3 regions of the Kocuria rhizosphaerae genome follow, and region 2 is predicted to be linked to each of the others. Evidence: riboswitches for the same ligand, from Rfam matches in the RefSeq annotation. Region 2 holds a riboswitch; each other region holds the start of a gene.

Region 1 (9,665 bases), on a different contig from region 2:
CCGGCCGGGAGCATGTCCTCGGCCCGCTCGTCCACGTGCAGGGTGACACCGGCCCGGTGCAGCGCGGACAGCACCGCACCCCCGTGCGGGAAGCCGCTGTGCAGGAGCAGGGTCTCCGTGGTGTTGCACGTGCTCGTGCGGTGGGTCTTGGCGTTCACCACGACGTTCACGGCCATGTCCTTCGACGCGGAGTGGTCGACGAACAGGTGGACGTTGCCCTCACCGGTCTCGATGACCGGGACCTTGGCGTTCTGCACGACGGACTGGATCAGGCCGTGGCCCCCGCGCGGGATGAGCACGTCGACCTTCCCGCGTGCGGCCATCAGGGCGTTCGCCCCGTCCCGGCCGTACTCGTCGATGCTCTGGACGCAGTCCACGGGCAGCTTCACGTCGGCCAGGGAGTCGCGGATGATCCCCACGAGCGCCCGGTTGCTCTCCTCCGCGGCCGAGCCGCCGCGCAGCATCACGGCGTTGCCGGACTTCAGGGCGATGCCGGCGATGTCCACGGTCACGTTCGGCCGGGCCTCGTAGATGGCGCCGACCACGCCCATGGGCACTCGCACCTGGCGCATGCGCAGGCCGTTGGGGAGGGTGCTGCCGCGGACGAAGCCGCCCACGGGGTCGGGCAGCCCGGCCAGGTCGCGCAGGCTGTCGGCCAGCCCGGTGATCCGGGTGGCGTCGAGCTTCAGCCGGTCCAGCAGGGCCTCGGAGGTGCCCTTGACGCGGCCGCGCTCGAGGTCCTTGCCGTTGGCGGCGAGCACGACGTCCTTCTTGCGCTCGATCCGGTCCGCGATCGCCAGCAGGGCGCGGTCCTTCCAGGCCCGGTTGGCCCGCGCCAGCACGCGCGCGGCGGCACGGGCGTCGTCGGCCATCGCCGAGACGCCCTGGACCGGATCCTCCCCGAAAGTGGCGATGACACTGGTGTCGGACACGACCGCCTTGCCGGTCGTGGTGGTTCCTTCGTCGGTGGTCATGGTTTCCTTTGCGGCGGAAGTCATTTCTTCAGTTTAGTCCGTGCGCCGCGCGGGCGCAGGACCACGAGGTTGTTCACGTGCACGAGCTCCCTGCTGTAGTCGTCGCCGAGCTCCTCGGCCAGCACGGAGGTGGACTTGCCGAGCATGGGCGGGATCTCCTCGGCGGAGTAGTTCGAGAGCCCGTGGGCGATCTCCTTGCCCTCCGGATCCCGCAGGGAGACCGGGTCCCCCGCCTCGAAGTTCCCGGACACGCCGGTGACACCCGCGGCGAGGAGCGAGTTGCGGTCGCGGATCGCGGCCACCGCGCCCTTGTCCAGGGTGAGGGAGCCCTTGATGTCCGCGAGGTGGGCCAGCCACAGCAGCCGCACGTTGCGGCGTCCGCCGGAGGTGGCGAACCACGTGCCGACGTCCTCCCCGGCCAGGGCCTGACGGATGTTCGTGGCGGAGGTCACCAGCGCGGGGATGCCCGAGGCCGCGGCGATGCGGGCGGCCTGGACCTTCGTGACCATTCCGCCGGAGCCCACGCCGGCGGAGCCCACGGAGCCGATCTGCACGCCCTCGAGGTCCTTGATGGGGTCGTTGACCACGGGGATCCGCTCCCCGCCCTCCTTGGGGTGCTTCGTGTAGAGGGCGTCGACGTCGGAGAGCAGCAGCAGCACGTCGGCCTTGATGAGGTGGGCGATCAGGGCCGCGATCCGGTCGTTGTCACCGAACTTGATCTCCTGCGTGGCCACGGCGTCGTTCTCGTTGACGATCGGCAGCACCCCGAAGTCCAGCAGGCGCTCGATCTGCCGGTGCGTGTTCTTGTAGTGGTGCCGGCGCATGAGGTCCTCCGCCGTCACGAGGACCTGTCCCACGGTCACGCCGTAGCGGGCGAAGGACTCGATGTAGCGGCCCATGAGCAGCCCCTGGCCCACGGCCGCGGCGGCCTGGCGGCCGGCGAGGTTCTTGGGCCGACGGGACAGGCCCAGCGGAGCGAGCCCCGCGGTGATGGCGCCGGAGGACACGAAGACCAGCTCGACGCCGCGGGCCTTCTCCTCGCCGAGGGCGTCCACGATCGAGCGCACGGCCTGCTCGTCGATGGAGTTCTCGATCGAGGTCAGCGACGACGAGCCGACCTTGACGACCACCCGATGGGCGCGCGGGATGTCCTCGCGGCGCTCGACGGGGCTGCGCCGGTTCTTGCCCCGGTTCTCGCTGCTCAGCTGGATCGCGGACTTCTCCGCGAGTCCCTCCAGCTCGTCGACGTCGATCTGCTTCGGCTGCTCGTTCATCCTGTGCGTCTCCCTGGTTCCGTGGGTGGGCGTCGTAGGTGGGCGTCGTAAGTGGGTCGGTCCGGTCGGGTGGGTTCCGGTGAGGTGGGTTCCTGCTGGTGGCTGCGGGCGGGGCGGGGTCAGGCCGGGTCGGGCCGGTCCCCGGTGCCGCGGTCGCTGCGGGCGTCGACCGACTCCGTCCACACACCGGCGGCGCGCTCGGCCTCGAGCTCCGCGCGGGCGGCCGCCTTGGCGTCCATGCGCTCCTGGTAGTCCTGGCGCTTCTGCTCACGGGTGGGCCGGTCGATGTCCGCGAACCGGAGGTCGGTGCCGCGGGGCCCGGCCAGCAGCTCGGCGCCGCCGACCATGGTCGGCTCCCAGTCGAACACGACGCCGTCGTCCTCGGGGCCGATGAGCACCGCGTCGCCGGGTCGCGCCCCCTGCTTGAACAGCTCGGTCTCGACGCCGAGCTTCGCGAGCCGGTCGGCGAGGTAGCCCACGGCCTCCTCGTTGTTGAAGTCCGTCTGCTGGATCCACCGGGCGGGCTTGTCGCCGTGCACGTGCCAGAGGGGCTCCAGGTTGCGCTCCTCGCGGGTGATCGTGAACTCCGGGCCGCGCACCCCCTTGGGCCGCAGCACGACCCGGGGCGCGGCCGTGGCGGCCGGGCGCTGCTCTCGGGCCTGCACCACGACCTCGCCCATGGCGAAGGTCAGCGGGCGGAGCCCCTCGTGGGAGGCCGTGGAGACCTCGAAGACGCGGTAGCCGCGGGACTCCAGCTCGGGCCGGACGAACTCGGCGAGCTCCCGGGCCTCGGGCACGTCGACCTTGTTGAGCGCCACGAGCCGCGGCCGGTCGTTGAGGGGCACGGCGTCACCGCCGCCGAGGGCGCCGTCCACGGCGTAGTTCGCCAGCTCGGCCTCGATGGTCTCCAGGTCCGAGACCGGGTCCCGGCCGGGCTCGAGCGTCGCGCAGTCCAGCACGTGCACGAGCGCGGCGCACCGCTCCACGTGGCGCAGGAACTCCAGGCCCAGGCCCCGCCCCTCGGAGGCGCCGGGGATCAGCCCGGGGACGTCGGCCACGGTGTAGCGGACGTCCCCGGCCTGGACCACGCCGAGGTTCGGCACCAGGGTCGTGAACGGGTAGTCGGCGATCTTCGGGCGGGCCGCGCTGATCGCGGCGATGAGGCTGGACTTGCCCGCGGACGGGTAGCCCACCAGGGCGACGTCCGCGATGGACTTCAGCTCCAGGACCACGTCGCGCGAGACGCCGGGGGTGCCCAGCAGCGCGAAGCCGGGGGCCTTGCGCTTGACGGAGGCCAGCGCCGCGTTGCCGAGCCCGCCCTGCCCGCCGGGGGCCGCCACGAACTCGGCGCCCTCCCCCACCAGGTCCGCCAGGACGGTGCCGTCCTGGTCCTTCACCACGGTGCCGTCGGGCACCGACAGGACCAGGTCCTCGCCGTTGTGGCCGTGGCGGAGGTCGCCCTTGCCGGGCCCGCCGTTGGGCGCGGAGCGGTGCGGGGCGTGGTGGTAGTTGAGCAGGGTGGTGGTCTGGCCGTCCACGCGCAGGAGCACGTTGCCGCCGTCGCCGCCGTTGCCCCCGTCCGGCCCGCCGAGAGGCTTGAACTTCTCGCGGCGCACGGACACGCAGCCGTGCCCCCCGGCGCCGCCGGAGACGTGCAGGACGACGCGGTCGACGAAACTGGCCACGGGGAACTCCTCTGGTCGTGGACGGGCGGGCCCGCGCACGGGCCACATTAAAACTGTAGAGGGCGGGCGCTGGACGCACCCACCCTCTACAGATCAGACATGGGTGGCGCGGGCTCTGGCCCGCACCGGGGCCGGCGGTGCCGGCCCTGACGACTACTCGGCGGCAGCCTGGATGTTGACGACCTTGCGGCCCCGGCGGGTGCCGAACTCGACCTGCCCGGCCGCGAGGGCGAACAGGGTGTCGTCGCCACCGCGGCCGACGTTGAGGCCGGGGTGGAAGTGCGTGCCGCGCTGACGGACGAGGATCTCGCCGGCGTTGACGGTCTGGCCGCCGAAACGCTTCACGCCGAGGTACTGCGCGTTGGAGTCGCGACCGTTCCGGGTGGAGCTCGCGCCCTTCTTGTGTGCCATGAGGTGTGCCTACCTTCGTGTCAGGACTGACGTCCGGGATCTGGAGTCTGGAGGGGAACCGCGCCGGTCAGGCGTCGATCCCGGTCACCTTGACGGTGGTCAGCTCGGCCCGGAAGCCCTGGCGCTTCTTGTAGCCGGTCTTGTTCTTGAACTTCTGGATGGAGATCTTCGGACCCCGGAGGTTCTCGACGATCTCGGCCGTGACCGTGACGTTGGCCAGGGTCTTGGCATCCGAGGTGACCTTGTCCCCGTCGACCAGGAGCAGCGCAGGGAGCTCGATGGTGCTGCCTGCTCCGCCGGCGACGCGGTCAAGGGTAACGAGGTCTCCGACGGAAACCTTTTCCTGGCGGCCGCCAGCGCGGACAATCGCGTACACCACTTGGGAACTCACTTCTCTCGACGTCATGTGTAAACAGTGTGGGTCGAGCGCATACCTGTCAGGACCAACGACGTTGAGACGAGCTGTCGGTGACCGGGCCGTGGGACGGAGCCGTAGTCAGCGCAGGTTCGCCGCAATTCAGGAACTGCACCCGCATGTGCCGCCAGGTGGGGTGTCGAGTTTTACACGCGCGCACCGGCAGGGCACCGAAGATCAAGACTACTCGATCGCGTCAATGCCCGCCAACCGACCCGCCGGGCCCGGCGCGGCGAAGAAGTCGCGCTCCAGTGCGCAGGCCTCCAGGAAGACCTCCCGCATCCGCTCCAGGAGCGCCGGTCCGGCGTGCCGGGCGGCGTCGTCGAGGAGGCGCCGGGCGGTGCGGGTGGCTTCCTGGAACCCCTCGTCGGCGTAGGTGGCGAGCCAGTCGGCGTAGGGGTGGTCCTCCCCGTCCGCGGCCGCCGCCAGCAGGTGCCGGCCGACCTCGGCGTACACCCAGTAGCACGGCAGGACCGCGGCCAGGCCCACCGGGTACGGCTCCGCCGCCGTGGCCGCGAGCAGGAACGTCGTGTAGCGGCGGGTCACCTCCCCCGGCGTGCCGCGGACCGGACCGGTCCCCTCGGGGGCCGGGTCCGCGTGCTGGAGCCGGGCCCGGTGCAGCTGGGCCTCCGTCTCGGTGCAGGCCAGCGCGCCCGCCGCGAAGAACAGCCGCTGCTCCTCGTCGGGGGCCTTGGCCGCGAGGATCGCCAGCGCCCGGCTGTAGCCGTCCAGGTACTGCAGGTCCTGGTCGAGGTAGGCGAGGAACCGCTCGGCGTCGAGCCGGCCGTCGCCGAGGTGGCGGACGAACTCGAGCTCCTCGATCTCGCGCCGCACGGCCGCCGAGGCCTCCCACAGCTCGTCGCTGAACCGGGCCGGCCCCGTGCCCCACGACTCGAGGGCGTCCTGGACGTGGTGGAAGTGGTGCACCGGACCGCTGCCGTGCCCCACGGCCAGCTCCCCCGAGTGCTCGAGCGCCCCGCGCAGCCAGTCCCGGGCGATCCCGAGGCTGCGCGCCCAGTCCCCGTGCCGCGCCTGGAGGGTCGCCAGGGCGGAGGACAGGGAGCAGCCGGTGCCGTGCGAGTTGTCCGTGGGCACGCGGGGGCCGTCGAAGGCCACGAGGGGCTCCGGGGCGTGCGGGCCCACGAGGGCGTCCGGCGTCCGGTCCCCGGTGAGGTGCCCGCCCTTGACGAGCACGAGCGTCCCGTGCGCCCGCGCCACGTCGTGGCCCTGGGCCAGGGCCTCCTCCCACGACGACGCCGTGCCGCGCCCGGCCAGGACGGCGAGTTCGAGCAGGTTGGGAGTGATGAGGTCGGCGAGGCCGAGCATCCCGCGCAGGGCGTCCTCGGCCTCGGGCTCGAGCAGGCGCCCGCCCGTGGTCGCGACCATGACGGGGTCCAGCACGACGACCGGCGGACGGTGCGCCTCGAGCCAGCGGGTCACCGTCTCGATGACGGGCACGGAGCCGAGCATCCCGATCTTCACGGCGTCGATCTGCACGTCGTCGGAGACCGCCTCGAGCTGGGCGGTGAGGAACTCCACCGGCGGGACGTGGATGGACCGCACGCCCACGGTGTTCTGGACGACGACGGCCGTCACGGCACTCATGCCGTAGCCGCCCATCGCGGCGATCGACTTCAGGTCGGCGTGCTGGCCGGCTCCGCCGGTCGGGTCGGTGCCGGCCACGGCGAGGACTCGGGGGACACGGGCACTCATGAGAGGGCTCCTTCCGGGAGGGGGCGTCCGAACGCACGGACGTATCGGGCGGCGGCGGCCGCGGGGTCGGGGTCGGCGCAGATCCCGGAGACGACGGCGAGACCCGCCGCGCCGACGGCGCGCAGGGCGGGGGCGTCTTCCACCCGGACCCCGCCGATCGCCAGGCAGGGCAGAGCGGCCCGGGACGCGGCGGCGGCGAAGCCCGCCACCCCCAGCGCGGGCGGGTGGTCGGGCTTGGTGCGCGTCGCGTGCACGGCGCCGACTCCGAGGTAGTCGACGGTGCCCGGCGGCAGCGCCGCCGCGGCGTCGAGCTCCTCGGCCGTGGCGGCGCTGAGGCCCAGCACGGCGCCGGGTCCGCAGACCTCGCGCGCCAGCCCGGCCGGCAGGTCCGTCTGGCCCACGTGCACCCCCGCCACGGGGGCGCCGGCCGCGCGGGCGGCGAGGTAGACGTCCACGCGGTCGTCCACGAGCACCGGGACCAGGCGCCCCACGCGCTCGGCGACGGCCACGAGAAGGGCCACGAGCTCGCGTGCGGGGGCGTCCTTCTCCCGCACCTGGACCATCGTGGCGCCCCCTGCCACGGCGGCCGCCACGACCTCGGGGACCGTCCGGGGTGCGCTGAGCGCGGAGTCGGTCACGAGGTGCAGGAGGAGGGCGGCGGGGTCGAGACGGGGGCTCACCGGGCACCGTCCTCGCGCACGAGCCCGGCGCGGGCGGCGACCTGCTCCGGGGTGATTCCGTGCAGCCGGTCCAGGAGGGCCACGGCGAAGGAGCCCGGACCGGCGGACTTCGCCGCGGCGTCCTCGGCCGCGAGCGCGTAGACGGTGCTGGCGGCCACCGCGGCGGCGGCCGGGTCCTCGCGCACGGCGGTGAACGCCGCCATCAGGGCGCCCAGGGCGCAGCCGCCGCCCGTCACGCGCGTCAGCAGGGGTGTGCCGTGCGGGACGCGCACCACGGTGCCGTCCGGGGCGCGCACGAGGTCCACCGGCCCGGAGACGGCCACCGCGCAGCCCGTGGCGGCGGACAGCTCGGCGGCGGCCTCCCGGGCGGCGTCCACCCCGTGGGTCGCGTCCGTGCCGCGTCCCCCGGTACCGCCGGCCAGGCCGATGACCTCGGAGGCGTTGCCCCGCACGACCGCGGGCCGGAACGCGAGAAGGTCCCGGGCCAGCGCGGTCCGGACCGGGAGCACGCCCACGGCCACGGGGTCCAGGACCCAGGGGCGTCCGGCGCGCTCGCGCGCGGCGACGGCCTCGTACGCGGCACCGCGCTGCTCGGCGGTGGGGGTGCCCGTGTTGACCAGCAGGCCGTCGGCGATCTGCGCGAAGACCCCGCCCTCGCCCTGGATGTCGGTCATGGCGGGGGACGCGCCCACGGCGAGCAGGACGTTGGCCGTGAAGTTGGTGACCACGGCGTTGGTGATGCACTGGACCAGGGGCGCCGCGGCGCGAAGCTCGGCCAGGGCCGCGGCGGCGTCCCGGGCGAGCGCCGGGTCCGGCCGGGCCTCGGCGGCGGGCTCCGGGCGGTGGGCGGACGGAGGTGCGGCATCGCGCAAGAGCGACATCCCTTCGCTAGTGCTGACTAGATCAGGTTCAACGGGTGTGTTCTCAGCCGATCGGGCGGCACCCCGTGTCACAGGTCCTGTCAGTCTAGCGGTCCGGCGGAGCCGGGCGCAGGGTCACAGCATGCCGTTGCCGTGGGCCATCTCCTCCGGCTCCGGCTGGACGACCGCCCAGTGCTCCGCGATCCGTCCGTCCTCCAGGCGCCAGAGGTCGTAGCAGGCCACGGTCCGGCCGCGGTCGCTCGCCGCGACGCCCTCGCACACGGTCAGCACGAAGTTGCCCTCGCCGACGACCCGGTGGAGCCGACGGTAGAGGCAGCGATCGCCGCCCGCGGCGTGGTCCTCGACGCCGTCGAAGGCCACGTGGTCCTGGACCATCCCGGGCTCGTGGCCGATGAGGGCGGTCTCGACCCACTCGGCGGCGAGCGTCTTGTTGTCGCGCGTGCGCTCGCGGTCCGTGACCTCCACGGGCCCGTCGACCTGGGGACGGGTGCCGCGGGGGCCGTGGCGCAACGGTGCCATGACGTCCCAGTGCTCCGCGATCCGCCCGCCGGCCACCCTGAACACGTCGAAGCCGACGACGGGTCCGGGACCGAGGCCCTCGTAGACGGCGTGGACCGCGACCAGGTCCCGGTCGTCCAGCACGCGGACGATCTCCACGCGGAAATCCTCGGGCAGGTGCTGGACGAGGTCGCGCAGGCCCTCGCGCCCGTCCGGCGCGAGCGGTGAGTGCTGCCGGAAGTCCTCCGCCCACCACCGGTCCACGGCCGAGGGGTCCCTGTCGCGGAAGAGCTCGGTGCCGGCGGCGATGACGGTCTCTGCACTGGTCATGGTGGTGCCCCCTGTGGACGGGAGGCCTCGTCCGGCCCGGCGGCCGGGACCTTCGGCCTGCACGCGTGTGGTACGTCCAACGCTACGCGCCGCCCGAGCGCACCGGCAGACCGGTGGTCCGCATGACGGACGGAGACGACGGAGGACCCCGGCCGGGTGGCCGGGGTCCTCCGTTCTCGCGCGCGGGGGCCGCTCAGCCCTGGCCGGTGGGCCGACCGCTCGTGAGGTCGGCGGCCTTGACGCCCACGCCGACCACGGTCGGCGCCGAGCGCTCCGGGGCGTCCTCCGGGCGCCGCGCCGCGGGACCCGCCTCGTGGCGGGCGCCCTCGGCCGCTGCCGCCCGGCCTGCGGTCACCTCCGCCTGCCCGGCGGTGCCGGCCGGGGCCGACGCCCGGCGCGAGCGCCGCCGCGCACGCGCCGGCTCGGCCGGCGGGGACGGCTCGGCCTGCTGGGCCACAGGGGTCGGCTGGGCCGCCGGGGCCGGCTGGACCGCGCCGTGCCCGGCGGTCTCCTCGGCCCCCGCCGGCCGCGCGCCCTCCGTCTCCTCGGCGGGTTCGGCGTGCGCTCCCGGTTGCCCGAAGGCCTGGGCGAGCGAGTCCAGGCTCAGCCGGGGAGCCACCTCGGTCTCCTCGGCCTGGCCCTGCGGGAGCTCGATGACCTCGCCCTTGATGGTCAGGCGGGAGCCCTCGGCCGCCGGTTCGCCGCTGTCCTCACCGGCCCGGGCCCGCTCCTCGGCCGGCTCCTGTCGCCGCTGCTGGTCCGGCGCCGCGCCCTCGACCGCCGCGCCCTCGACCGCCGTGGCCT
Region 2 (9,665 bases):
CCGCGGGCTACGCCGCGGAGAACGCCGCGGGGATCCCCGCCGGCGCCCCCCACCGCAACTACAAGGACGCGAACCACAAGCCGGAGATGATCCTCGCGCTCACCACCTTCGAGGCCCTGTGCGGCTTCCGCCCCCCGGAGGAGTCCTCGGCCGTGTTCGCCGGTCTCGCCGAGCTGCTGCCGGCGGACTCCGAGGAGTCCCTGTTCCTGGCCACGGTCGCCGCCGACCTGCGGTCGGGGGACCGCCCCTCGGCGGTCCGGCAGGAGCGCTCCCCGGGGGCCGGACTGCGCGCGGCCTTCTCCCGGCTCGCCACGGAACGTCGGTCGGCGGGCAGTGCCCTCGCCGCCGTCACCGGGCTCAGCGGCACCGGCGGTTCCGCGCTCGAGCAGGACCTCAGGACGGTGGCCGAGCTGGACGCGGAGCACCCCGGGGACCCGGGCGTGCTGATCGCCCTCCTCCTCAACCGCGTGGCCCTGCGGCCCGGCCAGGCCCTGTACCTGCCCGCCGGCAACATCCACGCCTATCTGCACGGACTCGGGATCGAGGTCATGGCGTCCTCCGACAACGTCCTGCGGGGCGGGCTGACCACCAAGCACGTGGACGTCCCCGAGCTCCTGAAGACCGTGGTCTTCGAGCCCCTGGCGCCTCCGGTGCTGGCGCCGGAGCGCACCGCGCCCGGCCAGGAGCTGTTCCGTCCGCCGTTCGAGGAGTTCCAGCTGCAGCTCCTCCGGCTGGAGCCGGGGACGGCGAACGGGCGGGGCGCCCCCTCCCGGGCGCAGCTCGTCCAGGAGGGACCGGTCGTCGTCCTGGCCGTGACCGGCGACGTCGACGTCCAGGCGGGCCCGGAGCGCCTGACGCTCCCGCGCGGGGAGTCCGTCTTCGTCCCGGCCGCGGAGTCCCCGGTCGTCCTGAGCGCGGGGAGCTCCGACGCCCCCGCCGGCGGCACGCTCGCCGTCGCCGTGACCGTGGCCCGTGGCGCCGCGGCCCCGCCCGGCTCCTCCCCGGGCGTGCCCGGGTAGAGTCCGAGGCCCGGCCGTCCCTCCGACGGCCCGGGAGACGACCGGACAGACAATTCGGAAAGACGACCGGAAAGAGACACCGTGAGCGAGAGCGCCCTGACCCGACGGCACGACCCCGCCCGGCGCGGCTTCGGCAGCGACAACCACGCCGGGGTCCACCCCGAGGTGCTCCGGGCGCTGGCCGCCGCCAACGGCGGCCACGTGGCCGCCTACGGCGCGGACCCGTACACCGAGGCGCTGCAGGACGTGACCCGCCGGCACTTCGGGGAGCGGGCGGAGTGCTGGCCGGTGTTCAACGGGACGGGCGCCAACGTCGTCGCCCTGGCCGCGATGACCGACCGCTGGGACGCCGTGGTCTGCACGGACGGGGCCCACGTGAACGTGGACGAGTGCGGGGCGCCCGAGAAGCTCGCCGGAGCGAAGCTGCTCCCGGTGCCCAGCCCGGACGGGAAGCTGAGCCCCGCCCTGGTCGACCTGCAGGCCCACGGCTTCGGGGTCGAGCACCACGCCCAGCCGCGCGTGGTGACGGTCTCCCAGTCGACGGAGCTCGGCACGGTCTACACCCCCGAGGAGCTGCGGGCGGTCTGCGAGCACGCCCACGGCCTGGGCCTGACCGTCCACCTCGACGGCGCCCGCCTGGCCAACGCCGCGGCGTCCCTGGACGTGCCGCTGCGGGCACTGACCACCGACGCCGGTGTGGACGTGGTCTCGTGGGGCGGGACCAAGAACGGGCTGATGGGCGCCGAGGCCGTCGTCGTGCTGAACCCGGACGCGGTGCGCCAGCCACGGTTCGTGCGGAAGCTCTCGACGCAGCTGGCCTCCAAGACGCGGTTCGTCTCGGCGCAGCTGCTGGCCCTGCACGAGGGCGACCTGTGGCTGGAGTCGGCCCGGCGGGCCAACGCGATGGCCCGCCGGCTCGCCGACGGCGTCGCGGCGGTCCCCGGCGCCCGGCTCACCCAGTCCCCCGACGCCAACGGGGTCTTCGCGGTGCTCCCGGAGGGAACCGCGGCCCGGCTGCAGGAGCGCTGGCCGTTCCACGTGTGGAACCCGGCCACCGGTGAGGTCCGGCTCATGTGCGCCTGGGACACGACCGAGGAGGACGTCGACGGGTTCGTGACGGCGCTGCGGGAGGAGGCCGGCCGGTGAGCGACGGCGCGGCCGTCGTCGTGCGCGCGTGGGACGACGACGACGCGCGGGCCACCCTCGAGGTCTTCCGCCGCGCCGTCCACGGCACGGCCCGCCACGACTACACCCCCGAGCAGCTCGCGGCGTGGGCTCCGGGGGACATGCCTCTCGCGGACTGGGCCGGCCGGCGCCGGGAGGCCGCCACCGTGGTCGCGGAGCTGGCCGGCCGGGTCGTGGGCTTCGGCGACCTCGACCCGGCGGGCCACGTCGGCATGCTCTACGTGGACCCCTCCGCGGCCCGGACGGGGGTGGCCTCGGCCCTGCTGGAGCATCTCGTCGCGCAGGCACACCGGCGCGGCCTCGCCGAGCTGAGCACCCACGCCTCCATCACGGCGCTGCCGTTCTTCGAGCGGCACGGCTTCGTCGTCGTCGAGGAGCGCCGCCCCGTCCGGCGCGGGGTGGCGATGACCAACTTCGCGATGCGGCGGCAGCTCGCCGCACCGGGGGACGGCGCGCGGATCGACACGGCCGACGCCCCGGAGAGGACGAGCGGCGGCCAGGGCATCGCTCGCTGAGCATGGAGCCGGTTCCGGGACGCTGGAAGCATGTCCCGTACGGCTGTGCTCACCGAGGACCGGTGGGACCGGATCCACCCTCTCCCGCCGTCCTCCGAGGGCAAGGGGTGCCGGTCCTTCCACGAGGACCGCCCCCGTGGTGGAGGGCATCCTCTGTCACTGCCGGTGCCGGCCGTCCCCGGACCCGGCCGCAGCGGTTGCGCGGGGACAAGGCCTGCTCCTCCCGCGGCGGCGATCAGGACACCGGCGCGGCAGGGCTCGGTCACGGCCCGGGGTTCTCGGGCTCCGGTGCGGCGGCCTCCGGGGGCGGTGCCCCCGCTCCGCGGGCCTCTGGGAGCCGTGGATGCATCCACGGCTCCCAGCTGCTGTGGCGGTGGAGGTAGAGGCTCGTGAGGACACCGCCGATGATGACGCCGAGGGCAGCGGGAATCAGCAGGGTGTCCACCACAGCGGCGGTCATCGTGGGATAGCCGGCGGTGAAACCGACCCACAGCGCCGCACTTGTCAGGCCCGTGCCCAGGACGGCGGCCGGAAGAATGCCCTTGGACCCGACGGCGAGCTTCCACGACCTGTAGTAGCGCCGGTAGAGGGGGTGCTTTCCGTCCAGGTATGCCTTGGAGATGCGCCGTCTCTCCAGCACGACCTCCATCCAGCCCAGCAGACCACTACAGACGAAGGCCGGGGCCAAGGCGGCAAGGATGACGCCCTCGAAACCCACGATGTCGTAGATCTCGCCCCACGTCGGATGCAGCTGCACCGTCACCCCCACGCTGTATCCCACCAAGAAGGCCCATCCGAGGCCCACCAGTGCGAGCGCGGCGGCCCCGAGCAGGCTCCTGGCCGGAACGGACTGCAGGGCGATGATCCGGGAGAGGATCTCGCGGTGGAGGCTGCGCAGCACCTGCTGGTCGTGCGCCGGTGAGAGCGAGGACTCCTCGCGCACAGAGGCTGCCAGCCTGCGCAGTCGTGTTGCCGCTGTGAGCTGTTCGACAGTGCCGAGCACGGCGAACACCGAGGCGACCGCGGCCGCCAGCGGGACCAGGAAGTCGTCCAGGACCGTCATGGCCCAACAATAGGCGCCGGCGACGTGGACCCGACGAGGAGCCGCGCGTCAGCGGCCGGGTGGTGATGTCCGGACGGCCGACGGCTCCGTCGCCACGGCGGCGTCGGGGTAGGCCGGCGTTGACGCCGACGGCGGGCGAGGGTTCGGCTGCGTCACGGTCGGGTCCCGGTGGATCAGGCCGCCACGCCTGGAGGGGGCAGGGACACCGTCTTCATGGTCAACGAGACATGCCCTGGCCGGAACCGCCGGCCCGGCGCCGGCGGTAGGCGGTCATGTTGGTGCGGTTGGCGCAGCGCTGGCCGCAGAACCGCTTGGAGCGGTTGCGGGACAGATCCAGGAGCACCGCCTCGCAGTCCTCCGCCTCGCAGACCCGCAGCCGGTCGGTCTCGTCGGCGCGGATGACGTCCACGAGGGCGAACGCCGACTCCAGGCGCAGGCGCGTGGCCAGGGGCGCGTCCGAGGGCGAGGCGTGCAGGTGCCAGTCCTTCCCGTCGTGCCGCGCGAGGTGCGGGGCGAGCTCGGCGGTGTCCAGCACGGCGTTGACCGCCTCCGCCAGGGCGTCGCGCTCCAGCCCCCAGACCTGCCGCAGGTCCCGGCGCACCTCGAGCACCTCCGCCAGCTCCTGGTCGTTCCGGTCGAAGCGCCCCGTCCAGCCGTGCTCGTCCAGCAGCTCCCGCAGCCGGTCCCGGGTGGTGAGCTCCTCCTCCCCGGAGCGCGAGGCTCCCGGCCCGGTGTTGACGAGGGCCACGTCGAACTCGAGGACGTCCTCTGTGTCATAGGCAAAATGCACTTGACTACTTATCCTTCCGAGGTCTAGCGTCAGCGGTGTAAACAGTTTAGCCCATTACGCGACGGCAGTCGCGAGCAAGGAGGTCCCCGTGGCCGGCGGTCTCTTCGTCCTCATCCTCATCGCGGTCCTGGCGGGCGTCGGCCGGTTCTCCGTGCCGCCGCGCGAGCGCGTCGCACTGCGCCGGTGGACCCTCCGCGACCTGGGCGCCAACGTGCTGCGGGGGATCACCGTGCTCGGCGAGCACGGCCCCGCCCTTCCCGTCGGCCGGCGCCCGGAACGAGTCCCCGACGAGCAGCCGCGCTGAGCGGGCCGGGCGGGGGGATCCCTCCGGCCCGGGTCGGGGCTATACTCGACCGCAGTGACACGGGGTGCCGGCCCCGGACGAGGCGCCGGCTGAGATGACACCCGTCGAACCTGATCCAGTTCGTACTGGCGAAGGGATGTCATACCGGGGCCCACCGGCGGATCCCGCGTCCTCTCGCCCTGACCCTCAGGGAAGCTCATGCACATCGCAGACCAGACCGTGCTCGTGACCGGCGGTGGCCGGGGGCTCGGCCGCAGCATCGTGGAGTCCTTCGCCGCCCAGGGCGCGAAGGTCGTCGTCAACTACCGGGAGTCGCGGACGGCCGCCGAGGACCTCGCGGCGCAGTACGGCCCCGACCGGGCCGTGGCCCTGCCCGCCGACGTCACCGACGCCGCGCAGGTCGCGGAGCTGCTCGGCGCCGCCGGGGAGCACTTCGGCTCGCCCGTGACCACCGTGGTGAACAACGCGCTGGCGGACTTCTCCTTCAACGGCGACGCCCGCTCCGGGGCCGAGGAGATCCGGTGGGAGGAGTTCGACGCCCAGTTCACCGGCAGCGTCCGGGGCGCGCTCAACACCGTCCAGCAGGCCCTGCCCGGGATGCGGGAGCAGGGCTTCGGCCGGATCGTGAACATCGGCACCAACCTGTTCCAGAACCCGGTGGTCCCCTACCACGACTACACCGCGGCCAAGGCGGCGCTGCTGTCCCTGACCCGCACGCTCGCCAAGGACCTGGGCACGCACAACATCACGGTCAACATGGTCTCCGGCGGACTGCTGCGCACCACCGACGCGAGCTCGGCCACCCCCGACGAGGTCTTCGACTACATCGCCTCCGCCACGCCGCTGGGGCGGGTCACCACCCCGGCGGAGTTCGCCGACGCCCTCCTGTTCTTCGCCTCCCCGTGGGCGCGGGCGGTCACCGGGCAGAACCTGGTGGTCGACGGCGGCCTGGTCCTGGACTGAGCGGGGACGCCGTGACCTCGCCGCGCCGGCTGCACCTCAACGCCTTCCTGTTCGGCGCCGGGCACCACCAGGCGGCCTGGCGCCGCCCGGAGTCCCCGCTCGAGCAGCTCGGGGACATCGCCTACTGGGAGCGCCTCGCCCGCACCGCCGAGCGCGGGCTCTTCGACGCCGTGTTCTTCGCCGACGGGCACAGCGCCGGGGACGTGGCCACCGCGCCCCGCTGGTTCCTGGAGCCCCTCACCGCCCTGTCCGCCATGGCCCGGGCCACGGAGCGGATCGGGCTGGTCAGCACGATCTCGACCACTTTCTGGACGCCGTTCCACGCGGCCCGGATGCTCGCCTCGCTCGACCACATCAGCGGAGGGCGCGCCGGCTGGAACGTGGTGACCTCCATGTTCGACGCCGAGGCGCGCAACCACGGCCTGGCCGGCATGCCGCCGCACGGCGAGCGCTACGCCCGGGCGGCCGAGTTCGTGGACGTGACCCTGCGGCTGTGGGACTCCTGGGCCGACGAGGCGCTGGTCCGCGACCGCGAGGGGCTGCACGCCGACCCGGACCTGGTCCGGGCGGTGGACCACTCGGGCGAGCACTTCCGGGTGGACGGCCCCCTGACCGTGCCCCGCCCGCCCCAGGGGCGACCGGTCCTCTTCCAGGCCGGGGCCTCGGGGCCCGGCCGGGACCTCGCCGCCCGGATCGCGGAGGGCATCTACGCCGTGGCCTACGACCTGCCCAGCGCCCAGGAGTACACCGCGGACCTCCGGCGGCGCGTCGCCGCGGCCGGGCGGGACCCGCGGTCGGTGGCGGTCATGCCCGGCCTGGTCGCCTACGTGGGCTCCACGGAGCGGGAGGCCCTCGCCCGGCAGGCCGAGGTCGACGCCCTCCTGCCCACGGAGCAGTCCCTGGCCCAGCTGAGCACCTTCGTGCAGCAGGACTGCGGCGACTGGGAACCGGACGCCCCGGTCCCCCCGCTGCCGCCGCTCGAGTCCTTCAGCGGGCCCCAGGGCCGCTACGCCACGATCCTGCGGATCGTGGCCGTCGAGCGGCCGACCGTGCGTCAGCTGCTGGGCCGGCTGGCCGCGGGCGGCGGGCACTGCACCGTGGTCGGCACGCCGGAGACGGTCGCGGACCGGATCGAGGCCTGGTTCCGCGCCGGGGCGGCGGACGGCTTCAACCTCATGCCGCCGACCCTGCCCGACGCCCTGGAGGACTTCGTGGACCACGTGGTCCCGGTCCTCCAGCGCCGGGGTCTCTTCCGCACGGAGTACACCGGGTCGACCCTGCGGGAGCACCTGGGACTGCCGCGCCCCGCGGTCGGCGCCCCCGCCTGAGGCCGGCAGGGAGGACCGCCCCGGCAGAAATTGACAATGATTCTCATTTAGCCTGAGAATCGTTCGCATGAATCGTCGTCGCGCCCTCCTGCTCCCGCTGTCCCTGGCCGCCCTGGCGCTGTCCTCGTGCGCCTCCGCCCCGGAGGAGGCCGCCTCGGCCCCCGGGGCGGAGGCCGGCGAGGCACTGACCGTGCTCGCGTCCTTCTACCCCCTGGAGTACGTGGCGGAACGGGTGGGCGGCGAGCGCGTGCAGGTCTCGTCCCTGACCCCGGCCGGAGCCGATCCGCACGACGTGGAGCTGTCCCCGGCGGCGGTCGAGCAGCTGCGCACCGCGGACGCGGTGGTCCACCTCTCCGGCTTCCAGCCCGCGGTCGACGACGCCGTGGCCGAGACCTCTCCCGAGCACGTCCTCGACGCGGCCGTGGCCGGAGTCGAGGGGGTCGAGGACCACAGCGCCGAGGAGCACGGGCACGCCGGGGCGGACGGTCCCGACGACGAGCACGACGAGCACGCCCAGGAGGCGCACGGCCCGGACGAGCACGGCCCGGACGAGCACGCCCACGAGGGGGCGGACCCGCACTTCTGGCTGGACCCGCAGCGCCTGGCCGCGGTCGCCACGGAGGTGGCCCACGTGCTGGGCGAGGCGGATCCGGAGCACGCCGGGACCTACGAGGCCAACGCGGGACGGCTGACCACGGAGCTGGAGGCCCTGGACCGGGAGTTCAGCGAGGGCCTGCGGACCTGCGAACGGCGCACCGTCGTCGTCTCCCACGACGCCTACGGCTACCTGGCGGAGAGGTACGACCTGGAGCAGGTCGCCGTCGCCGGGTTCGAGCCCGAGACCGAGCCGTCCCCGGCGCGGCTGGCCGAGATCGGCCGGGTCGTGGAGGCCGAGGGCGTGACCACCGTCTTCTCCGAGTCCCTGGTCGAACCCGCGGTGGCCGAGACCCTGGCGGCCGAGCACGGGATCGGGACGGCGGTGCTGGACCCCGTGGAGGGCCTGGCGGACCCGGCCAAGGACTACCAGCAGCTGATGCGCGAGAACCTCGAGGCGCTGCGTGCCGCGCTGGCCTGCTGAGCCCGCGCCGGCCGTCCTGGCCGCCCGGTCGCTGGACGTGAAGCTGGGCTCCGCCGCGGTGCTGCGCGGCGTCGACCTCTCGGTCACGGCGGGCGAGACCGTGGCGGTGCTCGGGGCCAACGGCTCGGGCAAGTCCACTCTCGTCCGGGCCCTCGTGGGCGCGGTGCCGGCGACGGCCGGCCGGGTGCTGCTCTTCGGCGCCGACCTCTCCGGCCCGGCCCGGCTCGTGCCCCGGGACCGCGTGGGCTACGCCCCCCAGCGCACCGGCGCCACCACCGGCGTGCCGGCCACCGCGCTGGAGGTGGTGGTCTCCGGGCTGCTGCACCGGCGTGCCCTGCGCCCCGGCCGGAGCGCCCAGGAGCGGGCCCTGGCGGCGCTCGCGCAGGTCGGCCTGGCCGGACGGGCGCACGAGAGCGTCCAGGTCTTCTCCGGCGGGCAGCAGCAACGGGTGCTCGTCGCCCGGGCCCTCGTCCGCGAGCCGGCCCTGCTGATCCTCGACGAGCCGTTCTCCGGGATGGACCACGAGACCGTGGAGGCCTTGGCCTCCACGGTCTCGGACCTCCGCCGGCGGGGCACCACCGTGGTCGTGGTGCTGCACGAGCTGGGACCGCTGGCCGGGCTGATCTCCCGCACGGTCGTCCTGGACGGCGGGCGGGTCGTCCACGACGGCCCGGCACGCGGGTCGGACGTCCCGGCCGAGGCCCATCCGCACCCGGCCGCGGCGGGCCGCCTCCCCACCGCCCCCGACCTGGAGAAGCTGTGGTGACGGACCTGCTGGGCCCCCTGGAACCGATGCTCGCGAGCCCCCTGATGCGGCGCGGCCTGATCGCGGCCCTGCTGGTGGGGGTGGCGGCCCCCGTGATGGGCACCTACCTCGTCCAGCGGCGGATGGCGCTGCTGGGCGACGGCATCGGGCACATGGCACTGACCGGCGTCGCCATGGGCTGGCTGGCCGGCGCCGCGGCCGGTCCCGGCACGCGTGACGCGCTCGCCGTGCCCGGGGCCGTCGTCGCCGCCGTGACCGGAGCCGTGCTGATCGAGGTCGTCCGCCGCCGCGGCAGGACGAGCGGGGACGTGGCCCTGGCTCTGCTCTTCTACGGCGGGATCGCCGGGGGCGTGCTGCTCATCGGCCTGGCGGGCGGCACGGCCGCCAACCTCACCGGCTATCTCTTCGGCTCCGTGTCGACCGTCACCGGCCCGGACGTGTGGCTCACGGCCGGGCTGGCGGTCCTGGTCCTGGCGGTGGGGGTCGGCCTGCGCCCGGCCCTCTTCGCCCTGTGCCACGACGAGGAGTTCGCCCGCACCTCGGGCCTGCCCGTGGGGGCGCTGAACCTGCTGGTGGCCGTGGTCGCGGCGCTGACCGTGGCGGTGTCCATGCGGGTGGTGGGCGTGCTGCTCGTCTCGGCGGTCATGATCGTGC
Region 3 (9,665 bases), on a different contig from region 2:
GGCGACGGCGCGGTCAAGGGCCGAGCGCCGGGGGGTCTCGCGAGTGCCGGTCGTTGTCGTCGTGTTCATGGCGGTCTCCTTCGTCGCTCACAGGTCCAGGTTGTCGGCGTACATGTCCACGGCCCGGTCCAGCAGGCGGGCCCACCGGTCGCCACCGGGGTCGTTGGCGAGCTGGGCGTCCACGAGCCCGCTGAGAAGGGCGGTCCACAGGTCGACGTCCTCGTCCCGGGTCACACCGTGGGCGGCCGCGGCGGCCTTGAACCGCTCCAGGACGTCGACGGCCGGCGCGTACGCCTCGGCGCTCGGCACGAAGTCCGGTACGGCGCGCGCGTTCATGAGCTGGTTCCTCGTCGGGTCGCTGACGCAGAAGTCGAAGTAGATGTGGGCCACCGTCCTGAGCCACTCGCGCGCGTCCCCGGTGGGGTCCTCCGGGACACCTGTCTCCATCGCGGCGAGGCACTCCCGCCACGCCTGCGCGAACATCGCGTCGATGATCGCATTGCGGGAGTCGAAGTGGGTGTACAGGGACGGGGCCTGCATACCGACCTCGCGCGCGACCTCGCGCAGCGTGAACCCGGACAGGCCGTGCTCCCGGGCCAGCGCCCAGGCGGTCTCCAGGATCCTGCCGCGCACCAGCTCACGACGTTCGGTCTTCCAATGTCCAGTAGGATTGCCTAACATAATTAGGAGTATGGACCCCGCCGGAGCCTGGAGCAACCGGGACGACGGCACCCGGGTCCGGTTCCGGGTGTGGGGAGGTGCGGGTCCGTCGGGGGACGGGTGCTCGGGCACGCAGGGCCGCGGTGGTGCGACGGCGGTGTACCACAACGTGGACAAGGCTCTCGAGGCGGGGTACGTCCCGGTCGGTGGGTGCGAGCCCGGCATGGGCTACCACTACGTCGACTTCGCGAACTTCGAATCGACGGACCCGCTCGTGCCGGCCGCGCTGCTCTACGCCCCGAGCGGCAACGGGAAGCTTCGCCTCGCGGGGGTCGAGTGGTTCGCGGTCGACGCGGACCAGGACCTGACCACGGACGACGACAAGCCGAGCATGTTCGGCAAGGAGTTCGACGGCCCGATGCCCGGCCACGCACCGGGCATGCCGATCCACTACGACCTCCACGCCTACATCTGGCAGGGCAACCCCGACGGGGTGCTCGAGACGTGGAACCGGAACATCCGGTGTCCGGCCCACTGACGCAGCGCAACGGCACATGACGCGGCGGCGCCCCGTGTCTCAGAGCACGAGCACCAGGGCGGCGATGACGCCCACGATGACCAGGAAGACGATGCCCCAGGCCTTGAGGTTGTCGGTGTCGTCCTCTTCCTCCTCGGGCGGCCGGGGCGGCGGCCAGCCGCCGGGCCCGGCGGCTGGTCCCTGCCCACCGGGCCACGCGGGTCCCCGGCCGGGCTCCTGACCGGGAGGCCCCGAGGGTGACGCCGGGGGTCCCTCACCCCAGGCCGGAGCGTCGGGGGCTCCCTGCGGGGAGCCGTAGGGGGGCGGAGCGCCGGGCGCCGGGCCCTGCGAGGACGTGTACGGAGGCGCCTGCGGGGAGGTGTCCGGGGGAGGGGTCCCGGCCCCCGGCGTTCCCGCGGCCGGAGGTGTGGCACTCGGCGGCGGGGGCGCCGGCGGCAGGGTCTCGCCGGTGAGCACCGGGCCGTCCTCGCGGTGGCCCTTCTCGGCCTGCGTCAGCAGCGTCACGAACTGTTCGAGCGACTCGGAGCCGTCGTGCTCCCGGGCCAGGAACCGCTCGGCGCGGCGGCGCACCACCCGGTAGACACGCCCGTCGTCGGGGATGCCGAGGTCCCGGGCCGCCCGCGCCACCGTGAGCGGAGGCTGTTCCGGCACGGGGTTGGTGCCCCACTCCAGGAGCCCGGTCAGCACGGGCCGCTCCAGCACCCGGGCCATCGCCGCCCGCGCTCCCGGCACCCGGGTGAGCTCGAGCAGCCCGCTCGGCGGGGCCGAGGGGCAGCCCGGGACGTCACTGGTCAGCTTCGCGGCGCGCTCGAGCCAGAAGGTGTCGCCGAACAGCGTGGCGAGGAGCACGGCCGCCGCGAGCCGGTCGTCGTCGGGCGCCGAGTCCTCGGGGGCGTCCGCCCAGTGCGCACCCAGGGCGCGGCGGGCGGGTTCACCGGCCACCCGCACGCGCAGCTGCGGTTCCTCGGGGCCACGGGCCGTCTCCGCGGGATGCTCCACCGCGTGCCGCACCTTGGGGTCGAGCTCGGGGTCCATGGGTCACCTCTCCGTCGTCGTCCGTGGGTCCATCGTCTCAAACACCACCCCGAAGAGGCGTGGAGCCCGCGTGGCTCAGGCGGGGAGCAGGCTGCGCAGCTGCCCGGCGGCCAGACGCGGCTCGGGGGCGTCCGTGACCGCGCGGACGACGACGACGCCCCTCGCCCCGGCCTCCAGTACCGAGGGCACCCGCTGCTCGTCGATGCCGCCGATCGCGAACCACGGCACGGGGGGCGCGTCCGGATCCGCGGCGAGGCGGGCGCCGGTCAGCTCGGCCACCTCCCGGACGAACTCCAGGCCCGTGGCGGGCCGGCCGGGCTTGGTGGGGGTCTCCCACACCGGACCCGTGCAGAAGTAGTCGACGTCCGGGTCCTCGAGCGCGGCGCGGGCCTGGCCGATGTCGTGGGTGGAGCGCCCGATGAGCACGTCCGGGCCCAGCAGCCGCCGGGCCTGCGCCGGGCTGAGGTCGTGCTGGCCCACGTGGAAGACGTCCGCGCCCACGAGTGCGGCGATGTCGGCGCGGTCGTTGACGGCGAACAGCCCGTCGTACTCCGCGGCCACTCGCCCCAGCAGCTGCAGGGCGGCGATCTCTTCGTCGGCGTCGATGCTCTTGTCCCGCAGCTGGACGATGTCCGTCCCGCCGGCGTAGGCGGCGTGGAGGAACTCCTCGAGGTCGCCGCGGTCCCGGCGGGCGTCCGTGCAGACGTAGAGCCGGGCGCCGAAGAGCCTGTCCGCACGGGTGGTTCTGAGCTCCGACTCGGGAGGTACGGAGGTGTCACGGGTATGCTTGGCCACACGCTGATGATAGATCAGCGGTTCTGCGGGAGCCCCCACGGGGGCTGAGAGGGCGCCCAGCGCCGACCGCCACACCTGATGCGGGTCATGCCGCCGTAGGAAAGGACATCGCCGATGACGTCCGTGCACTCCACCCCCGTCGGGCCGTCCCAGGGCCCCGAGCACGTCCGGGCCGACGTCGCCGTCGTCGGCGCCGGGGTGGTCGGCCTCGCCACCGCGTGGGAGCTGCGCCGCCGCGGCCGCTCGGTGGTCGTGGTGGACCCCGAGCCCGGGTCCGGGGCCAGCCGGGCGGCCGCCGGGATGCTCGCCCCGGTGAGCGAGGTCCAGTACCAGCAGGAGCCGCTCTACCCGCTCATGCTCGCCTCCGCCGCCGAGTACCCCCGGTTCGTGGCCGAGCTCGAGGAGGCCGCCGGCGGCTCCGTGGGGCACCGCGCCACCGAGACCCTGGTCTGCGGCGTGGACGCCGCGGACCGGCAGGCGCTGGCCGATCTCGCCGGCTTCCAGCGGCGGCACGGCATGGCGGTGGAGCAGCTGCCGCTGCGCGCCGCGCGCGCCCTGGAGCCGGCCCTGAGCCCCCGGCTCTCGGCCGCGTTCCGGATTCCTGACGACCACCAGATCGACCCGCGCCGCCTGGTCGCCGGCCTGCTGGCGGCGCTGACCGCGCCCCGGCCGCCGGGGTCCGCCGCGTCACCGGGGGCCCCGGCGCGCGACGGCGGGCCCGCCCGGCTGGTGCACGACCGCGCCGTGGCGGTGCGCCGCAATGCGGACGGAGCCGTCACCGGCGTGCGCCTGGCCGGTGGGGGCATGGTCTCGGCGGCCGGGACGGTGCTGTCGCCGGGCACCGGACTGCAGGACCTCGAGGACCTGCCCGGCTCCTGGAGCCCGCCGCTGCGGCCTGTGCACGGGGACATCCTCCGCACCCGCGTCCCCGCCGGCACGCCCCACCTCCTGGAGCGCACCGTCCGCGGCCTGGTCCACGGCATCCCGGTCTACCTGGTGCCGCGCGAGGACGGGACCGTCGTCGTCGGGGCGACCTCCCGCGAGGACGACCTCCCCGGGCCCAGCGCCGGCGGCGTGTTCCGGCTGCTGCGGGACGCCCAGGCCCTCGTGCCCGGCGTCGCCGACCTCGAGCTCGTGGAGGTCATGGCCCGCGCCCGCCCCGGCACCCCGGACGACATCCCCTACCTCGGCCGCGTGCGGGACCCGGACGGCGCACCCGTGCCGGGTCTCGTGGTCTCCACCGGCTACTTCCGCCACGGGGTGCTGCTCACCCCCCTCGCCGCGCGGCTGGCCGCGCAGCTCGTGCTCGGGGAGGGCGGCCCCGACCCGGCCGCCGACGCCGGGCACCTCGACACCACCGACCCGCACCGCTTCGACCCGGAGGCGCCCACCGGGCATCCCCAGCCGGTCGCTTCCGGGCCCGGAGCCCAGAACAGGAGCACCCCATGACCGCGATCACCCTCAACGGCCGCCCGCAGCAGGTGGCGGGCGGCACGACCGTCGTCGACCTCGTCGCGGAGACCGTCGGCCGCCCCCTGGGCCCCGACGGGACCCCGCAGGACGGCCGCCGGCTGGGCGTGGCCGTGGCCGTGGACGCCGCGGTCGTCCCCCGCAGCCGCTGGGGCCGGACCCCGGTGGCCGAGGGCCAGTCCGTCGAGATCATCACCGCCGTCCAAGGAGGCTGACATGACCGCCCCGCACCCTGAGCCCGACGTCCTCGAGATCGACGGCGTCCGGCTGTCCTCCCGGCTCGTCATGGGCACCGGCGGGCTGAGCTCGCTGCACACCCTCGAGCAGGCGCTCCTCGCCTCCGGGACCGAGCTGACCACCGTGGCCCTGCGCCGCTACGCCCCCGGGCAGGGGGACTCGCTGTTCGCGATGCTCGAGCGCAACGACATCCGGATCCTGCCCAACACCGCCGGCTGCTACACCGCCCGCGACGCGCTGCTGACCGCCGAGCTCGGCCGCGAGGCCCTGGAGACCGACTGGGTCAAGCTGGAGGTCATCGCCGACGAGGACACGCTGCTGCCCGACGTCGTGGAGCTGCTCGACGCCACCGAGCAGCTCGTGGCCCGCGGCTTCAAGGTCTTCGCCTACACCTCCGACGACCCGGCCGTGGCCCGCCGGCTCGAGGACGTGGGCGCGACCGCCGTCATGCCGCTGGGCGCGCCCATCGGCACGGGCCTGGGCATCCTCAACCCGCACAACATCGAGCTCATCGCCTCCCGCGCCTCGGTGCCCGTGGTCCTCGACGCGGGGATCGGCACCGCCTCCGAGGCGGCCCTGGCCATGGAGCTCGGCTGCGACGCCGTGCTGCTCGCCAGCGCCGTGACCCGCGCCCAGGACCCCGTGGCCATGGCCGCCGCGATGCGCCACGCCGTGGCCGCCGGGCGGCTCGCCGCCGGCGCCGGGCGCATCCCGGCCAGGCGCCACGCGCTCGCGTCCTCGCCCATGGCCGGGCGGATCGACACGGACGGCTCCGATGCGGCGGACGCCCCGGACGCCCGGGACGTCCCGCGCGGGGACTGGGCGCCCGTGGGGGAGGGCCGGTGAGCCCGCTGCCCCCGCTCGTCGCGCCCGGCCCCGATCTGACCCGCGAGGAGCTCGAGCGCTATGCCCGCCACCTGACCCTGCCCGGGATCGGCCCCGAGGGCCAGCGGCGGCTCAAGAACGCCCGCGTGCTCGTCGTCGGCGCCGGCGGGCTGGGCTCACCGGCCCTGCAGTACCTGGCCGCCGCCGGGGTGGGGACCATCGGGATCGTCGACGACGACGTCGTGGCCGTCTCGAACCTCCAACGCCAGGTGGTGCACACGACCGCCGACGTCGGCCGGCCCAAGGCCGAGTCCGCCGCCGACGCCGTCGCCGCGCTCAACCCGCTCGTGGACGTCCGCACCCACACCGTCCGGCTGGGCGCGGACAACGCCGTGGAGATCCTCGGCGGCTACGACCTCGTCCTGGACGGCGCCGACAACTTCGCGACCCGCTACGTGGTCAGCGACGCCGCGGCCCTGACCGGCACGCCCTGCGTGTGGGGCTCGATCCTGCGTTTCGAGGGCCAGGTCAGCGTCTTCTGGGCCGGCCACGGACCCACCTACCGGGACCTCTATCCCGAGGCGCCGCCGGACGGTGAAGTCCCCAGCTGCGCCGAGGGCGGGGTCTTCGGCATGCTCCCCGCCACGGTGGGGTCGGTCATGGTCACCGAGGCCGTCAAGCTGATCACCGGCACGGGCGAGCCACTCCTCGGCCGGATCCTGCTGCACGACGCGCTCGCGATGACGTGGCGCGAGATGCGCCTGGCCGCAGACCCGGATGCGGCGCCCGTCACCGCCGTCGTCGAGCCCGAGGCCGTGTGCGCGCTGCCGGGGGCCGGGCCGACGGAGACGCTCAGCGCCCCGGAGCTGGCCCGCCTGCTGGAGCGCCGGGAGCGCGGAGAGGCCTCCTTCGCCCTGGTGGACGTGCGCGAGGACTGGGAGCGGGAGCTCGTGGCCATCCCCGGCGCCCTGGCCGTGCCCCTGCAGGAGCTCCTGGACCGGGGCGCGGACGCCCTGCCCGCGGAGGCCCGCGGTGCGGACCTCGTGCTGCACTGCAAGGCCGGCGCCCGCTCCGCCACCGCGCTGGAGGCCCTCCGGCCGTTCTTCGCCCGGCGGGAGGAGCGCGTCCGGCACCTCGAGGGTGGGGTCCTGGCTTGGGTGGCGCAGGTCGAACCGGACAAGCCCGTCTACTGAGGAGTGTCGCGGTCCTCAACCAGGCCTGACCGGCCGCGCTTCGGCGAGGTCCACCCTTGCCCGGCGGACCGGCCCCGGTGGCATCCCGAGCGCATCAGTGCGGTGACCGGCGGAGGAGGTCGACCGGGCGTCCCCCCGCCGGGGAGCAAGCAGTGTCTGATGCGTCAGGTCGTCCGGGCCGCGGGGACGCGTCGCCGCAGCGCGAGCGGCAGTGTCAGCAGTGAGATCCCTCCGGCGACCAGCAGTGCGGTGCTGAACGAGGTTCCCGCGGCGATCATCCCCACCACGACCGCACCGAGGCCGGTTCCGACGTCGAAGCCGATGTTCCACACCGCGCTGGCCGGGCCGTAGTGCTGCCGTCTGACTTCTTGGAAGGTCACGACCAGGGTGAGGTTCTGCAGGCCGCCGTAGCTGATGCCCACCATCACTGCTCCGACCATCAGCGCCGGGGCCACGGTGGCCTGGGGATCGCCGACCGCCCAGGCGAGCACGGCCATGCCTGCCGTGGTCAGCAGCACCAGCGGCCAGATGAACCTGGACGGTCCGAACCGGTCGGACAGTGCGCCGATCCGCCAGCGTGCGAGGGCGGCCGCCACGCTCATGAGCAGCAATGCCAGGGCGGTCAGTGCGGCACTGCTGCTCATCTGGGCCATGAAGGTGATCAGAGCGCCACCGGCCAGGGTGACGCCGGTCAGCAGTGCCATCGGCCGGAGGAGACACAGGTAGGGCGCCCGCTCATCGCCCATCTCCTTCTCCGGGATGTGGTCCAGCATCCGGGCCAGGCCGATCGCGGGCACGACGGCGACAGCAGGCAGGGCCGCCACGGCGAAGACGACCCAGAAGCCGAGCTGTTCGGCCATCCAGGGTCCCGCCGACAGGAACAGGATCTGCGGTCCCGCGATCGCCAGTCCGTAGGCACCGATCGCCTTCCCGCGACGCTGTGGCTCGACCAGCTCGGCGACCAGGGCGCTGCCGGTCACGGTGAGCACGCCGAAGCCGAGTCCGCGCACCGCGGAGAGCACCAAGGTCGGCCCGAGTGCATCGCTGAGCCCGTGCGCCAGTGCGGGCAGTCCCAGCAGGAGCATGCCCGTGACGAGGACCGGCGCCCAGCCGAAGCGGCGCAGCGCACCGGGGACGAACAGCTGCGTGAGCACGGTGAAGAGCATGAGCACGCCGTTCACCAGCCCCGCGCCGGCGGTGTCGGCGCCGCCGTGCACCGCCCACAACGGCGCAACCGGCAGCAGCGCGGCGTATCCCGAGAAGCCCAGGACCGTCATCGTCAGCAGCAACGGCATCCCCGGCGCCCGCCAGACCGAGTCGTTCACGGCCGGACGAGGTCCGTGACGATGATCCCGGCCTCGCGGCACGCGTCAGCGGTGGCTGCGCTCGCCGCACGGCCTCGTGGCGCTGCGCGTGAGTGCTTGTTGCGGACATCGATGATCGACATGGTGCCGCCAGCCTATGCCCGGCGCGCCTCAGCTCTGTACGTGACCACTGTGGGTTCCGCCCGTGAAGTCGGCCGAGTGCCGGATGACCGGTTCCGAACGGAGGCCTCGACGTCATCTCCGTACCTCTCTCCCTCCTGCCATCCCTCCCTCCTCGAGATGCATGACGGGGGATCTTCGGGACGGGGAGGTCGAACAATGCACTAACAGTGCAGTATGATGCACTTATGGATGAGAGCACGACGGATCTCGCGGCGGCCATCGGCGCCCGGGTGAAACAGGAACGGCAGGTCCGGCGCTGGACGCTGGACCGCTTGGCCGAGGCCGCCGGGGTCAGCCGCCGCATGCTGGTCAACGTGGAGCAGGGTGCGACCAATCCCAGTGTGGGGACCTTGCTGAGGATCAGCGAGGCCCTGGGCATCGGGCTGCCGGCGCTGGTGGAGGCTCCGCGGCCCAGGCCGGTGACGGTCACCCGCCACGGTGAGGGGGCCACCTTGTGGAGCGGGGAGCACGGCGGTCGGGGGATCCTGGTGGCCGGCACGGAATCCCCGGACGTGGTGGAGCTGTGGGACTGGACCCTGGGCCCGGGTGACCGGCACGCCGGCGAGTCGCACACCCCGGGCACCAAGGAGCTGCTCCAGGTCCAGCAGGGCACGATCGCCGTCGAGGTCGCCGACCGGACGATCACTCTCGAGACCGGTGATGCGGTGTCCTTCCCGGGCGATGTCGCCCACGCCTACGCCAATTCGGGCACTGAGCCGGCTCGATTTTCCCTGACCGTATTCGAACCGGGCGTGGGCTCGGGACACCACCAGGAGTTTTCCGATGACTGAACCGAGCACGCTGGAGCGGTTGCTCGAGGGGGCCTGGGTCGAGGCCGAGGTGTTCGCCTTGCGCCCGGACTACCGGGCCGTGCTGCTGGCCGTCGACGGGCTCGTGCCGGGCCCGAGTGATGCGGCCGGTGAGGCGCTGCTGCAGGCGGCCGAAGCGGCCACCGCCCAAGCACTTGCCGACCGGCCGGTGGAGGAGCTGCCGCACGTGGCGGCGTGGCGGGAGGCCTACCGGGCCTTCGGGGCCAAGCCGCAGCGCACCCGCAACAGCCTGGAGGCGCTGCTGCGCCGTGCGGGGAACGGGCTGCCGCGGGTGAACCGGCTGACCGATCTCTACAACGCGGTCTCGGTGCTGCACCGGATCCCGCTGGGCGGGGAGGACCTGGCTGGCTACCGCGGTGCGCCCCGGCTGGTCCGCGCCACCGGTGCCGAGGCCTTCGACACCGTGGCCGGTGGTGCGCCGGTGATCGAGCACCCCGATCCCGGAGAGGTGGTGTGGTGCGACGAGGCCGGGGTGACCTGCCGGCGCTGGAACTGGCGCCAGGGCCGGCGCACGGGACTGCGCGAGGACACCACCACCGCGCTGTTCGTCCTCGACGCGCTGGCGCCCATGACCGATGAGGCGCTGCACGCCGCC

Evidence for each region. A riboswitch is a leader RNA that binds a small molecule or an ion and turns the genes downstream of it on or off. The one in region 2 is predicted to bind thiamine pyrophosphate.
Region 1: another riboswitch for thiamine pyrophosphate. It lies ahead of thiM (hydroxyethylthiazole kinase); the one in region 2 lies ahead of ACH9EU_RS16220 (3-oxoacyl-ACP reductase).
Region 3: another riboswitch for thiamine pyrophosphate. It lies ahead of ACH9EU_RS03860 (FAD-dependent oxidoreductase); the one in region 2 lies ahead of ACH9EU_RS16220 (3-oxoacyl-ACP reductase).

Annotation. Positions count from the first base shown of each region.
Region 1 is NZ_JBISWL010000118.1:10,309-19,973, reverse strand. Features, by position in the region: gene ACH9EU_RS13900 (glutamate-5-semialdehyde dehydrogenase) at 1-974, opposite strand, end outside; gene proB (glutamate 5-kinase) at 995-2,248, opposite strand; gene obgE (GTPase ObgE) at 2,368-3,933, opposite strand; gene rpmA (50S ribosomal protein L27) at 4,087-4,344, opposite strand; gene rplU (50S ribosomal protein L21) at 4,412-4,723, opposite strand; gene ACH9EU_RS13875 (bifunctional hydroxymethylpyrimidine kinase/phosphomethylpyrimidine kinase) at 4,943-6,472, opposite strand; gene thiE (thiamine phosphate synthase) at 6,469-7,152, opposite strand; gene thiM (hydroxyethylthiazole kinase) at 7,149-8,024, opposite strand; TPP riboswitch at 8,016-8,109, opposite strand; gene ACH9EU_RS13860 (nuclear transport factor 2 family protein) at 8,148-8,861, opposite strand; gene ACH9EU_RS13855 (Rne/Rng family ribonuclease) at 9,055-9,665, opposite strand, start outside.
Region 2 is NZ_JBISWL010000139.1:28,106-37,770, reverse strand. Features, by position in the region: gene manA (mannose-6-phosphate isomerase, class I) at 1-1,019, shown strand, start outside; gene ACH9EU_RS16245 (beta-eliminating lyase-related protein) at 1,101-2,165, shown strand; gene ACH9EU_RS16240 (GNAT family N-acetyltransferase) at 2,162-2,719, shown strand; gene ACH9EU_RS16235 (hypothetical protein) at 2,982-3,782, opposite strand; gene ACH9EU_RS16230 (CGNR zinc finger domain-containing protein) at 4,000-4,572, opposite strand; gene ACH9EU_RS16225 (hypothetical protein) at 4,661-4,876, shown strand; TPP riboswitch at 4,927-5,030, shown strand; gene ACH9EU_RS16220 (3-oxoacyl-ACP reductase) at 5,075-5,839, shown strand; gene ACH9EU_RS16215 (NtaA/DmoA family FMN-dependent monooxygenase) at 5,851-7,167, shown strand; gene ACH9EU_RS16210 (metal ABC transporter solute-binding protein, Zn/Mn family) at 7,235-8,245, shown strand; gene ACH9EU_RS16205 (ATP-binding cassette domain-containing protein) at 8,226-9,011, shown strand; gene ACH9EU_RS16200 (iron chelate uptake ABC transporter family permease subunit) at 9,038-9,665, shown strand, end outside.
Region 3 is NZ_JBISWL010000032.1:5,788-15,452, reverse strand. Features, by position in the region: gene ACH9EU_RS03885 (maleylpyruvate isomerase family mycothiol-dependent enzyme) at 1-69, opposite strand, end outside; gene ACH9EU_RS03880 (TetR family transcriptional regulator) at 88-681, opposite strand; gene ACH9EU_RS03875 (hypothetical protein) at 692-1,198, shown strand; gene ACH9EU_RS03870 (hypothetical protein) at 1,238-2,233, opposite strand; gene thiE (thiamine phosphate synthase) at 2,309-3,028, opposite strand; TPP riboswitch at 3,044-3,147, shown strand; gene ACH9EU_RS03860 (FAD-dependent oxidoreductase) at 3,143-4,477, shown strand; gene thiS (sulfur carrier protein ThiS) at 4,474-4,713, shown strand; gene ACH9EU_RS03850 (thiazole synthase) at 4,715-5,581, shown strand; gene moeB (molybdopterin-synthase adenylyltransferase MoeB) at 5,578-6,753, shown strand; gene ACH9EU_RS03840 (MFS transporter) at 6,918-8,078, opposite strand; gene ACH9EU_RS03835 (cupin domain-containing protein) at 8,426-9,031, shown strand; gene ACH9EU_RS03830 (phenylalanine--tRNA ligase beta subunit-related protein) at 9,024-9,665, shown strand, end outside.